2 linked regions of the Pseudovibrio sp. Tun.PSC04-5.I4 genome follow. The protein of the gene in region 1 binds, or shares a complex with, the protein of each later gene. Links are inferred from orthologs where the notes say so. Each region holds a gene or a part of one and is shown on either strand. Other genes may lie near its edges.

Region 1 (5,315 bases):
ACGAATATGTGCTTTCTCTACCGTTTCCGGTTTGTTGATGTGGATGCGGTATAAACCAATTAGAATTGCATTCTGTTCGAGAACCAAGACAGAGTTTTGCCGTAACATTTGTGTTTACGGCGGGTTGTGAACAGATTTTCTGTTGCTTTGGATAAACATTTTATCCCCGAAATACCGGAGAGATAAAACAGTCTGGCGCAGGTACTGAAGTTTACAAAGGAAGCCTTGTGAGCAAGAGTTTCCAGTTTGAAAGCATACCGCCTCACGGCGGCCAAGAGAGATCATTAAAGGCGAACGGTTTGTCAAAGCTACGCGCAAATACAAATGAACACTTAGTAAGAAGCGGTGCGCCGACGTGTCTGTCGGCCCCTTCTTATCGTGTTCATGCGCGTCACCGCCTCGTTTTTTCTACCAACAACATACACAACAAGTCGACCAACCTGACGATGTTTACATCTCAGCGCCACTCGCGCCGTCTTCAGGGTTTGGTCCTAAGGAAATCACTAGATGGCAAACAAGATGCTGATAGATGCGACCCACCCGGAGGAAACCCGGGTTACGGTCGTGCGTGGGAATCGGGTTGAGGAATTTGATTTTGAGGCAGCTAACAGAAAACAGCTGCGCGGAAACATTTACTTGGCGAAAGTCACAAGAGTAGAACCATCCCTTCAGGCGGCATTCGTCGAATACGGCGGCAACCGACACGGGTTCCTCGCATTCAGCGAAATCCACCCAGACTATTATCAGCTTCCGAAAGAAGATCGCGAAGCACTTGAAGCTCAGCTTGCTGCTGAAGCCGCTTCAAACCAACGTGAGCGTGACCGCAGAGAACGAGAAGAAGCAAAACGCGAAGCTGCGATTCAAAAAGCTGCTGCAGCAAAAGCTGCGGAAGCTTCTGAGGACGTTGTTGCTGAGCTCATTGAGGCAGAAACAAGCGCACTTGAGGCTGAGCACGAAGCTGAAGCACTTGCCAATATGGACGCTCCGTTCCAGGACGACAGCGTCGAAGATATTCAGGAAGACGCTTCAGATGAAGCTACTCCTGCAAAAACTACGGCTGTTAAAACTGTGGCTCCTGCTGTGAAAGCAGAAGCAGTTGCAAACACAGAAGAACCTGACCAGTTTGAAAGCGTGGGAAATGAAGACGCACAGGAAGAACTTCCTGAGCGCCCTCGTCGTCTGCGTGACAACTACAAAATTCAGGAAGTCATTAAACGCCGTCAGCTTCTGCTGGTTCAGGTTGTAAAAGAAGAGCGCGGAAACAAAGGCGCTGCTCTGACCACCTACCTGTCTCTCGCGGGCCGTTATTCTGTTTTGATGCCAAACACAGATCGTGGCGGCGGGATCTCCCGTAAAATCACAAAACCGACTGACCGTAAGCGTCTGAAGCAAGTTGCTGGTGACCTGGATGTGCCGAACGGCATGGGCGTTATCCTGCGCACCGCAGGCGCAAGCAGAACCAAAGCCGAGATCAAGCGTGATTTCGAATACCTTCTGCGCCTTTGGGAAAACGTCAGAGAGCTTACCCTTGATTCTGCAGCCCCTACCCTCGTTTACGAGGAAGGCAGCCTGATCAAACGCTCTATCCGCGATCTGTACAACAAAGACATCGACCAGGTGATGGTTGCTGGCGAAGAAGGCTACCGTGAAGCAAAAGACTTCATGCGTATGCTGATGCCTAGCCATTCCAAGAATGTACAGCCGTACCGCGAAGCCACACCGATCTTTACTCGTTTTGGCGTCGAAGCCCAATTGGATGCAATGTTCTCACCGCAAGTAACTCTAAAATCTGGCGGGTACATTGTCATCAACCAGACCGAAGCTCTGGTCGCGATTGATGTTAACTCCGGTAAAGCAACCCGCGAACAGAACATTGAAGACACCGCTCAGGCCACAAACCTTGAAGCTGCGGAAGAGATCGCTCGCCAACTCCGTCTTCGTGATCTGGCTGGTCTTGTCGTTATCGATTTCATCGATATGGAAGAGAACCGCAACAACCGCGCAGTTGAACGCCGTCTGAAGGAATGCCTCAAGTCTGATCGCGCACGCATTCAGGTTGGTCGCATCTCCCATTTCGGTCTTCTGGAAATGTCTCGTCAGCGTATTCGTACCGGCGTTCTGGAAAGCTCATCCGTTGTATGTCCACACTGTCACGGTTCAGGGATCGTTCGTTCTGTTGAATCAGTTGCGCTACACATCCTCCGCTCATTGGAAGATCAGCTGCTGCGCGGCTCCTCACACAATTTGAGCTTGAACACGCCGAATGAAGTGGCGATGTACATTTTGAACCAGAAACGTCATCATCTGATGGATCTGGAACGGCGCTTTGGTCTAGAGATCACCATCCTTGGTGATGACACCGTGACCGACCTGCACTTTACGCTTGAGCGTGGCGAGCTTGCGACACCAAGCGAACGCACCCAGCCACTATCTGCAACAGTCCAGCCTGATACGATCTACCCTGCTGAAGAGGAAGAAGAAGACGAGATCGAAGAAGTAGAAGACGAGATCGTTGAAAACCAAGCCGAAATTGTAGAGATTGTAGAAGACAAAAAATCAGAAGACGAAGATGATGAGGACGGGAATGACCGTCGCCGTCGCCGTCGTCGTCGTCGTCGCCGGACCAGCAACGACCGCAATGAGACTGAACAGAAAGACGAGCCAGAAGCGACTGAAGAACAGCCAGCTACAGAAGAAGCTGCCTCTGAAGAAACCGTTGCTGAAGGTCCAACTGCAGAAGAGCTGGAAGACGAAGAAGATCGTCGTCGCAAGCGCCGTCGTGGCCGTCGCGGTGGTCGTCGCTCGCGTCGCAGAAATCCTGATGAAGAGAATGCAGAGGGTTCAGACGAATCTGAAGACAATGCAGACGATCAGGAAGCTGAAACGCCAAAAGCTGCTGCTGCGGAGGAAACTCCTGCTGAAGTGACGAAGGCAGAAGCACCTGCTCCAGTTACTCCAAGTGAAACACCTGTAGCAGTTGTTGAGCCTGCACCAGAAAAAACTGCGGCTCCCGCTCCTGAGGTTCAAGTTGAAAAAGCACCTGTAAAAGCTACTCAGCCTGAGAAAAAACAGGAAGAAGCTCCAGCAAAACCTGCTGTAGAAAGCAAGCCGGTTGCTCCGATCGAAGCACCGAAGCCAACCGCTGAACCTGTGAAAGTATCGGCTCCAGAGCCTGTTGCCGAACCTGTAAAAGCTGCCGCTCCAGAACCAAAGAAAGAAGCGCCTGCAACTGTTCAGGATGATGCTGAAGTCATTACTCAAAAAGCTCCAGCCAACCCAGAGACATCAACCAAGCCAGTTGTTACATCACACAAAGTGGTGAAGGGTGAAACTGTTGCGGTCAAAGGTGAAGAAGAATCTCCGCGCCGCACCGGTTGGTGGCAGCGTCGTTCTTTCTTCTAAGACAAGCTGTTTAGAACAATAAAAAGGCCCGCTCATATGAGCGGGCCTTTTTCGTTTCATGACGAACTACTTCAACCAGTGTTTCAAGCGATCAACAGCAAGTTTGACAACATCTTCCTGCCCTGCAAAAGAAAATCGAATAAATTGATGCCCGCGCGTCAGATCAAAATCCGCACCCGGTGTCGCGGCAATGTGTATTTCGGCAAGCATCCGTTGACAAAACTCCATCGAGTCATTGGTCAACTTGGTGACACCAGCGTACACATAAAACGCCCCATCAACCGGCAGCACATCAAAACCAAGTTGCGGAAGGTGCTCCAACAAGATCTCGCGATTGGCCGCATATCCCGCCTTTATCCGCTCGTAATCCTCTGAGGCATCAAAAGCCGCTGCCGCAGTCACTTGCGCCAGCTCAGGCGGCGAGATGTAAAGACTTTGCGCAATCCGCTCAACGGGCCGAACCAGCACCTCGGGTAAAACCATCCAGCCAATACGCCAGCCCGTCATGCAGTAGTACTTGGAGAAGCTATTGACGATAATTGCCTTGTCTGTAAATCGGAGCGCAGTCTCCTCCTCCATATCATAGGCAAGCCCATGATAAATCTCGTCTGAGATAAACCAGAGATCCAGTACGTCACACGCTACAACCAGCTCCTTCAATGCCTGCGGCGACATCATTGTCCCTGTAGGGTTGGCAGGGCTGGCCACCAACACACCCTTCAACGGCTTCTCCCGATGCGCTTTTTCCAGTAACTCCGGCGTCAATGACCAGCGCGTCTCAGGTCCAACCTCAATCTCCACACACTCCAGTCCCAACACCTCAATAATATTGCGATAAGCTGGATATCCGGGAGATGTAATTGCAATCCGATCACCAGGATCGAATCCCGCTAGAAAAGCCAGATTAAATCCAGCTGACGAGCCTGTAGTTGCAAAGATTCGCTCAACAGGAACCTCTAGTCCGAAATTTCGCTGATAGTACCGCGAAATACTCTGCTTTAGCTTAGGAATGCCTTGAGCTTCTGTGTAACCCAATCGCCCTGAAGATAAGTGTTCGTGAGCGACGCGCAATACAGAGTCAGGGATTGGAGCCCCAGGTTGTCCAACTTCCATATGTAAGACGTGCTCACCCGACTGCTCCAATTTATTTGCAGCATTCAACACTTCCATAGCTTGAAAAGGCAGGACCTCACTACGTTTTGATCCAGTTAATATTGACAATCATACCCCCTATTATTTCTTCTTCTGTGCGTCTGTGCTTTACTTTTTTGGGCAATCCTAGCAAATTTGCCTAATAACTGCCTAGGTTGGGTGGTTAAGGCTTATTTGAAAGTCTATGTAGTACTTTAAGTGCGAACCGCTCTGCGCCTGCCAAGCCAATCAAGGGGACTTGACGTGCAAATTAGAAACTGTGCTATGAACCGTGTGTTTCTTCCAATCAAAACACAAGCGAAAACAATCGCGCGCCACTTTCTTGTAACTGCGACCGCACTTTCACTTATTGTACCTAGCGCGGCTATCACGCCAGCTCAAGCTCAACAAAAGAAAGGCCTCCCGCTCGTTCGCGATGCAGAGGCCGAAGATTTGATGCGTGAGTACGCTAAACCAATTTTTCGGGCCGCCGGTCTTCCAGCCGGCCAAGTCGAAATTATCCTCGTCAATGACAAGAGCTTCAATGCGTTTGTTCCAGACAGCCGGAGGATGTTCATCAACCTCGGTGTGATCATGCAAGCGAAAACACCGAGCGAAGTCATCGGCGTTATCGCGCACGAAACCGGTCACATTGCCGGTAATCACCTTGTGCGTATGCGCCAGGCTGCAGCCAACGCACAGATCATGTCGGTCATTGGTATGATTATCGGCGCAGGCGCAATGGCAGCTGGCGCTTCAACGGGCAACAGCTCAATCGCACG
Region 2 (4,482 bases), 1.0 Mb from region 1 along the record:
CAAACCTCTGAACCTGACCTCTAACGATGCGTTGAGTCAGTTGAAGAGAATATTCCATCCTGAGAAGGTTGGACACGCAGGAACGCTTGATCCCCTCGCAACAGGGTGTCTGCCTATTGCTTTCGGAGAAGCAACTAAAACAGTTCCTTATGTCATGGATGGGCGCAAGGTTTATCGTTTTGAGGTAACTTGGGGCACGCAGACCACGACTGATGATGCTGAAGGCGAGCCGGTTAAAACTTCCGACGTTCGTCCGTCGGTTGACGAGATCACTGCGGTTCTATCTGAGTTCTGCGGATCCATCGAGCAGACGCCTCCGATTTTCTCGGCAATCAAAGTGGATGGTAATAGAGCGTACGATCTGGCACGTAGTGGCGAGGACGTAAAGCTTGAGCCGCGTACTATTGAAGTCCACCGCCTTGATCTTATTGAATGCCCTGATGAAAATCGTGCGATCTTTGAAGCTGAGTGTGGGAAAGGGACCTATGTTCGTGCCCTTGCGCGAGATCTGGGTGAGCGTCTCGGAACATGCGGCTGCGTAACGGAACTCCGTAGATTGCTTGTTGGCCCATTTGGTGAAGAGCAAATGGTAACTCTTGACGAGCTGCGTGCCGCAAAAGAAGCGATGAAGGTGGACTGCGAAGAAGGTGAGGAATCTCCTTTCGAAAATCCGCTCGAAAACGCAGCTCTGATGGAAACGATCAAGCCAGTCGAAACAGCACTCTACCAGTTGACTGAGCTCAGAATCACCTCGGACGCCGCAGCGCGTGTGAGACGGGGAAACTCGATTTTGTTAAGGGGCGCGGATGCTCCGATCGGTCCTGAGGAAATCTATGTGGTTTCTGGCGGAAAGCTGATTGCATTCGGCGAGGTCTCCAAAGGAGAGTTCCAACCCAAACGCGTGTTTAATCACTGATGCAAAAAAGCATGAATTGAATACGATGCTCCGACCTACTAAATGATTGGAAAGAGGTGCTTCATTGGGGCACAAATATTCGGATCCAACTTGATACCTATGGTTTCAAAGTAGGTTGGAAAATTGAAATTTGTTACACTAAGATTCCTCTGGTTTTTTGAGGGGTTTTCAGTCATAGTCCCGCCGCCGGGAAGTGTATGCTTCTTCGGTCAATATGTGCTGGCCTGACTTCGCTAGACGACATCTTGGCATTGCCCGAGATCAGTACATTGCTCTGTGAAAGAGCACCGCTCCATTTCGATGGTGTGAATTATATGTGCAGTGAAAACTGCTATGAAAATACAAGGAAAACTCGATGTCGATTACGCTAGAAAAAAAGACTGAACTGATCAAAGAATTTGCGATCAAAGAAGGCGACACTGGTTCCCCGGAAGTACAGGTTGCTATCCTTACACACCGCATTACAGTTCTGACTGAGCACTTCAAGGGCCACAAGAAAGACAACCACTCACGTCGTGGTCTTCTTAAAATGGTTGCACTTCGTCGTAAGCTTCTTGACTACGTCAAGGGCAAAGACGTTGCTCGCTACCAGACCCTTATCGAGCGTCTCGGCATTCGTCGCTAAGACGAAGTTTTTAAAACGCGGCAGCGCAAGCTTGCCGCGTTTTGCTTAAATTACTCATATATCTGTTGAAGTTATGTGAGGTTGTTTTGGAGAAGGCAGTTCTTTTCCAGAATGAAGACAGGCGAATGGGGACCTGGCAGGATTGCCAGAAACTTAAGTGCATTTGAGTTTCTTGTTGTCTTGCCCGCAATCGTTCCGCCTGAAAAGGCACCGCGCACCCCGGTTTTCAGGGTTCATAAATATGCGCGCGTTGTCGGTAAATGACAGCCTCACACTTGATGACGACCATCAAACCGGTGAGGCGAACGTTAGGATAGAGATATGTTTGATATACATCGCGTGGAAGTTGAATGGGGCGGCCGTCCGCTCATCCTTGAAACCGGCAAAGTAGCCCGTCAGGCTGACGGCGCTGTTCTGGCCACATACGGCGAGACCAAAGTTCTTGCGACCGTTGTGTCCGCGAAAACTGCAAAGTCAGGTCAGGATTTCTTCCCACTCACCGTTAATTATCAGGAAAAGGCATACGCTGCTGGCCGCATCCCAGGTGGTTTCTTTAAGCGCGAAGGCCGTCCGTCTGAGCACGAGACCCTGACTTCCCGTCTGATCGACCGTCCGATCCGTCCTCTCTTTGTAGAGGGTTACAAAAACGAAACTCAGGTTGTTCTGACTGTTTTGTCTCACGATCTTGAGAACGCACCAGACATTCTGGCAATGGTTGGCGCATCTGCTGCTCTCACCATCTCCGGCGTGCCATTCATGGGCCCAATTGGTGGTGCGCGTGTTGGTCTCATCAACGGCGAATACGTTCTCAACCCAACAGTTGACCAGATGGAAGAAACCGATCTGGACCTGATTGTTGCAGGTACCAACGACGCAGTGTTGATGGTTGAATCTGAAGCGCAGGAACTGACTGAAGAAGTCATGCTCGGCGCTGTAATGTTCGGTCACCGCGAATTCCAGCCAGTAATTGATGCGATCATTCAGCTCGCAGAAAAAGCTGCAAAGGCTCCTCGCGAACTGAACCTGCCAGATCATTCTGTTCTGTTCGCTAAAGTTCAAGGCCTTGCTGCTGAAGAACTCGGCGCTGCATATTCCATCACTGCAAAGACAGAGCGTAAAGTTGCTGTTGATGCTGTGAAGGCCAAAGTTGTTGCAGCTCTCGTAAACGGCGAAGAAGGTGCTCCTGACGCGACCGTTATCTCCGATCTGTTCAAAAAAGCAGAAGCTTCTATCGTACGTGGCCGTATCCTGGATACCGGCAGCCGTATCGATGGCCGCAATCTGTCTACAGTTCGCTCAATCGTTTCTGAAGTTGGCATGCTGCCACGTGCGCATGGTTCTTCCCTGTTCACACGCGGTGAAACTCAGGCAATGGTTGTTGCAACTCTGGGCACAGGTGAAGACGAGCAGTTCGTTGATAAGCTCGAAGGCACAACTAAATCTGCATTCATGCTGCACTACAACTTCCCTCCTTACTCTGTAGGTGAAGCTGGTCGCATGGGCTCCCCAGGACGTCGTGAAATCGGTCACGGTAAACTGGCATGGCGTGCAGTACGCCCAATGTTGCCTGCTCACCACGATTTCCCATACACACTGCGTGTTGTTTCCGAAATCACTGAGTCCAACGGTTCCTCTTCCATGGCATCTGTTTGTGGCGCATCCCTGTCCCTGATGGACGCTGGTGTTCCGCTTAAAGCGCCTGTAGCTGGCATCGCAATGGGTCTCATCAAGGAAGGCGAGCGCTACGCAGTTCTCTCCGATATCCTTGGCGATGAAGATCACCTCGGCGATATGGACTTTAAAGTTGCTGGTACTGCAGACGGTATCACTGCTCTTCAGATGGACATCAAGATCGACGGTATTACCGAAGAGATCATGACGGCTGCTCTGGAACAGGCTAAAGGCGGCCGCGTTCATATCCTCGACGAAATGTCTAAAGCAATCACAACGGCTCGTTCTGAGCTTGGTGAACATGCCCCACGCATTGAAGTCATCAAGATCCCAGTAGACAAGATCCGTGAAGTTATCGGTTCTGGCGGTAAAGTTATCCGTGAGATCGTTGAAAAGACCGGCGCTAAAGTGAACATCGAAGACGATGGCACCGTTAAGGTGGCTTCTTCTGACGGTAAAGCGATTAAAGCTGCTCTCAACTGGATCAACTCCATCGCTGCTGAGCCAGAAGTTGGCGTAATCTACGAAGGTACTGTTGTTAAGACTGTAGACTTCGGCGCATTCGTAAACTTCTTCGGCGCTCGCGATGGTCTGGTACACATTTCCCAGCTTGCTCCTCGCAAGGTTGGCAAAGTGACTGACGTTGTGAAAGAAGGCGAAAAAGTCTTCGTTAAACTCATGGGCTTCGATGAGCGCGGTAAAGTTCGCCTCTCCATGAAGGTTGTCGACCAGGAAACTGGTAAGGAAGCTCCTCGCGAAGAGGCCGCTCCTGCGCCAGCAAAAGACTAATATTTAGTCGAGTAAATTTAAAAAGGCCGCTTCAGATTGAAGTGGCCTTTTTTTATTGGCGGATCAAAAAGCTCTTTAGTTTTGAGAGGTTAATGTGTCTTTGTCGCTGCTGGCAGGTTGCCGCTGAGTTAAAATATAAACCCCACTCACAACAATAACTGCAGAGCCTACTAGGGTCATCATGTCTGGTCGTTCACCAAATATCACAGCACCTAGAAACAATCCGAATAAGAGGCGGGAATAACGGAACGGGGTAATCACCGAAACCTCACCAGCCCTCATCGCAACAGTAAGTGAGTAATAGGCTCCGACGCCAACGAATGTTGCGATGAAGATTGCAGTGCCGCTTGCAAGGTCAGGCATAATGAAACCACCATTCCAAAGCGCATAAGCCCCACCCGTTGGGATCAATACCGCGAACCCGTAGACACCCAGCTGCATATTGGAAAGCGCTGGAGGTGCTGCTCGTGTTGCCAGATCG

What was found.
Region 2: the proteins of BLS62_RS13325 (region 1) and pnp are in contact, whole or in part, in a cryo-EM structure (PDB 9QH0), measured with the Escherichia coli proteins. The link is inferred for Pseudovibrio sp. Tun.PSC04-5.I4 from one-to-one orthologs.

What each region holds. Positions count from the first base shown.
Region 1 is NZ_FNLB01000006.1:1,782,907-1,788,221, forward strand. What follows is about bases 152-3,602. They hold BLS62_RS13325 (Rne/Rng family ribonuclease), read left to right. Parts: upstream 152-507; coding sequence 508-3,402; downstream 3,403-3,602. Other genes in these bases: BLS62_RS13330 (pyridoxal phosphate-dependent aminotransferase), read right to left, coding at 3,469-3,602. Outside these bases: more of BLS62_RS13330, read right to left, coding at 3,603-4,617; BLS62_RS13335 (M48 family metalloprotease), read left to right, coding at 4,798-5,315. UniProt on the Escherichia coli protein: Endoribonuclease that plays a central role in RNA processing and decay. Required for the maturation of 5S and 16S rRNAs and the majority of tRNAs. Also involved in the degradation of most mRNAs.
Region 2 is NZ_FNLB01000006.1:2,825,211-2,829,692, reverse strand. What follows is about bases 1,515-4,431. They hold pnp (polyribonucleotide nucleotidyltransferase), read left to right. Parts: upstream 1,515-1,862; coding sequence 1,863-4,001; downstream 4,002-4,431. Other genes in these bases: BLS62_RS18445 (DMT family transporter), read right to left, coding at 4,077-4,431; rpsO (30S ribosomal protein S15), read left to right, coding at 1,515-1,541. Outside these bases: tRNA pseudouridine(55) synthase TruB, read left to right, coding at 1-916; more of rpsO, read left to right, coding at 1,272-1,514; more of BLS62_RS18445, read right to left, coding at 4,432-4,482. UniProt on the Escherichia coli protein: Involved in mRNA degradation. Catalyzes the phosphorolysis of single-stranded polyribonucleotides processively in the 3'- to 5'-direction. Also involved, along with RNase II, in tRNA processing.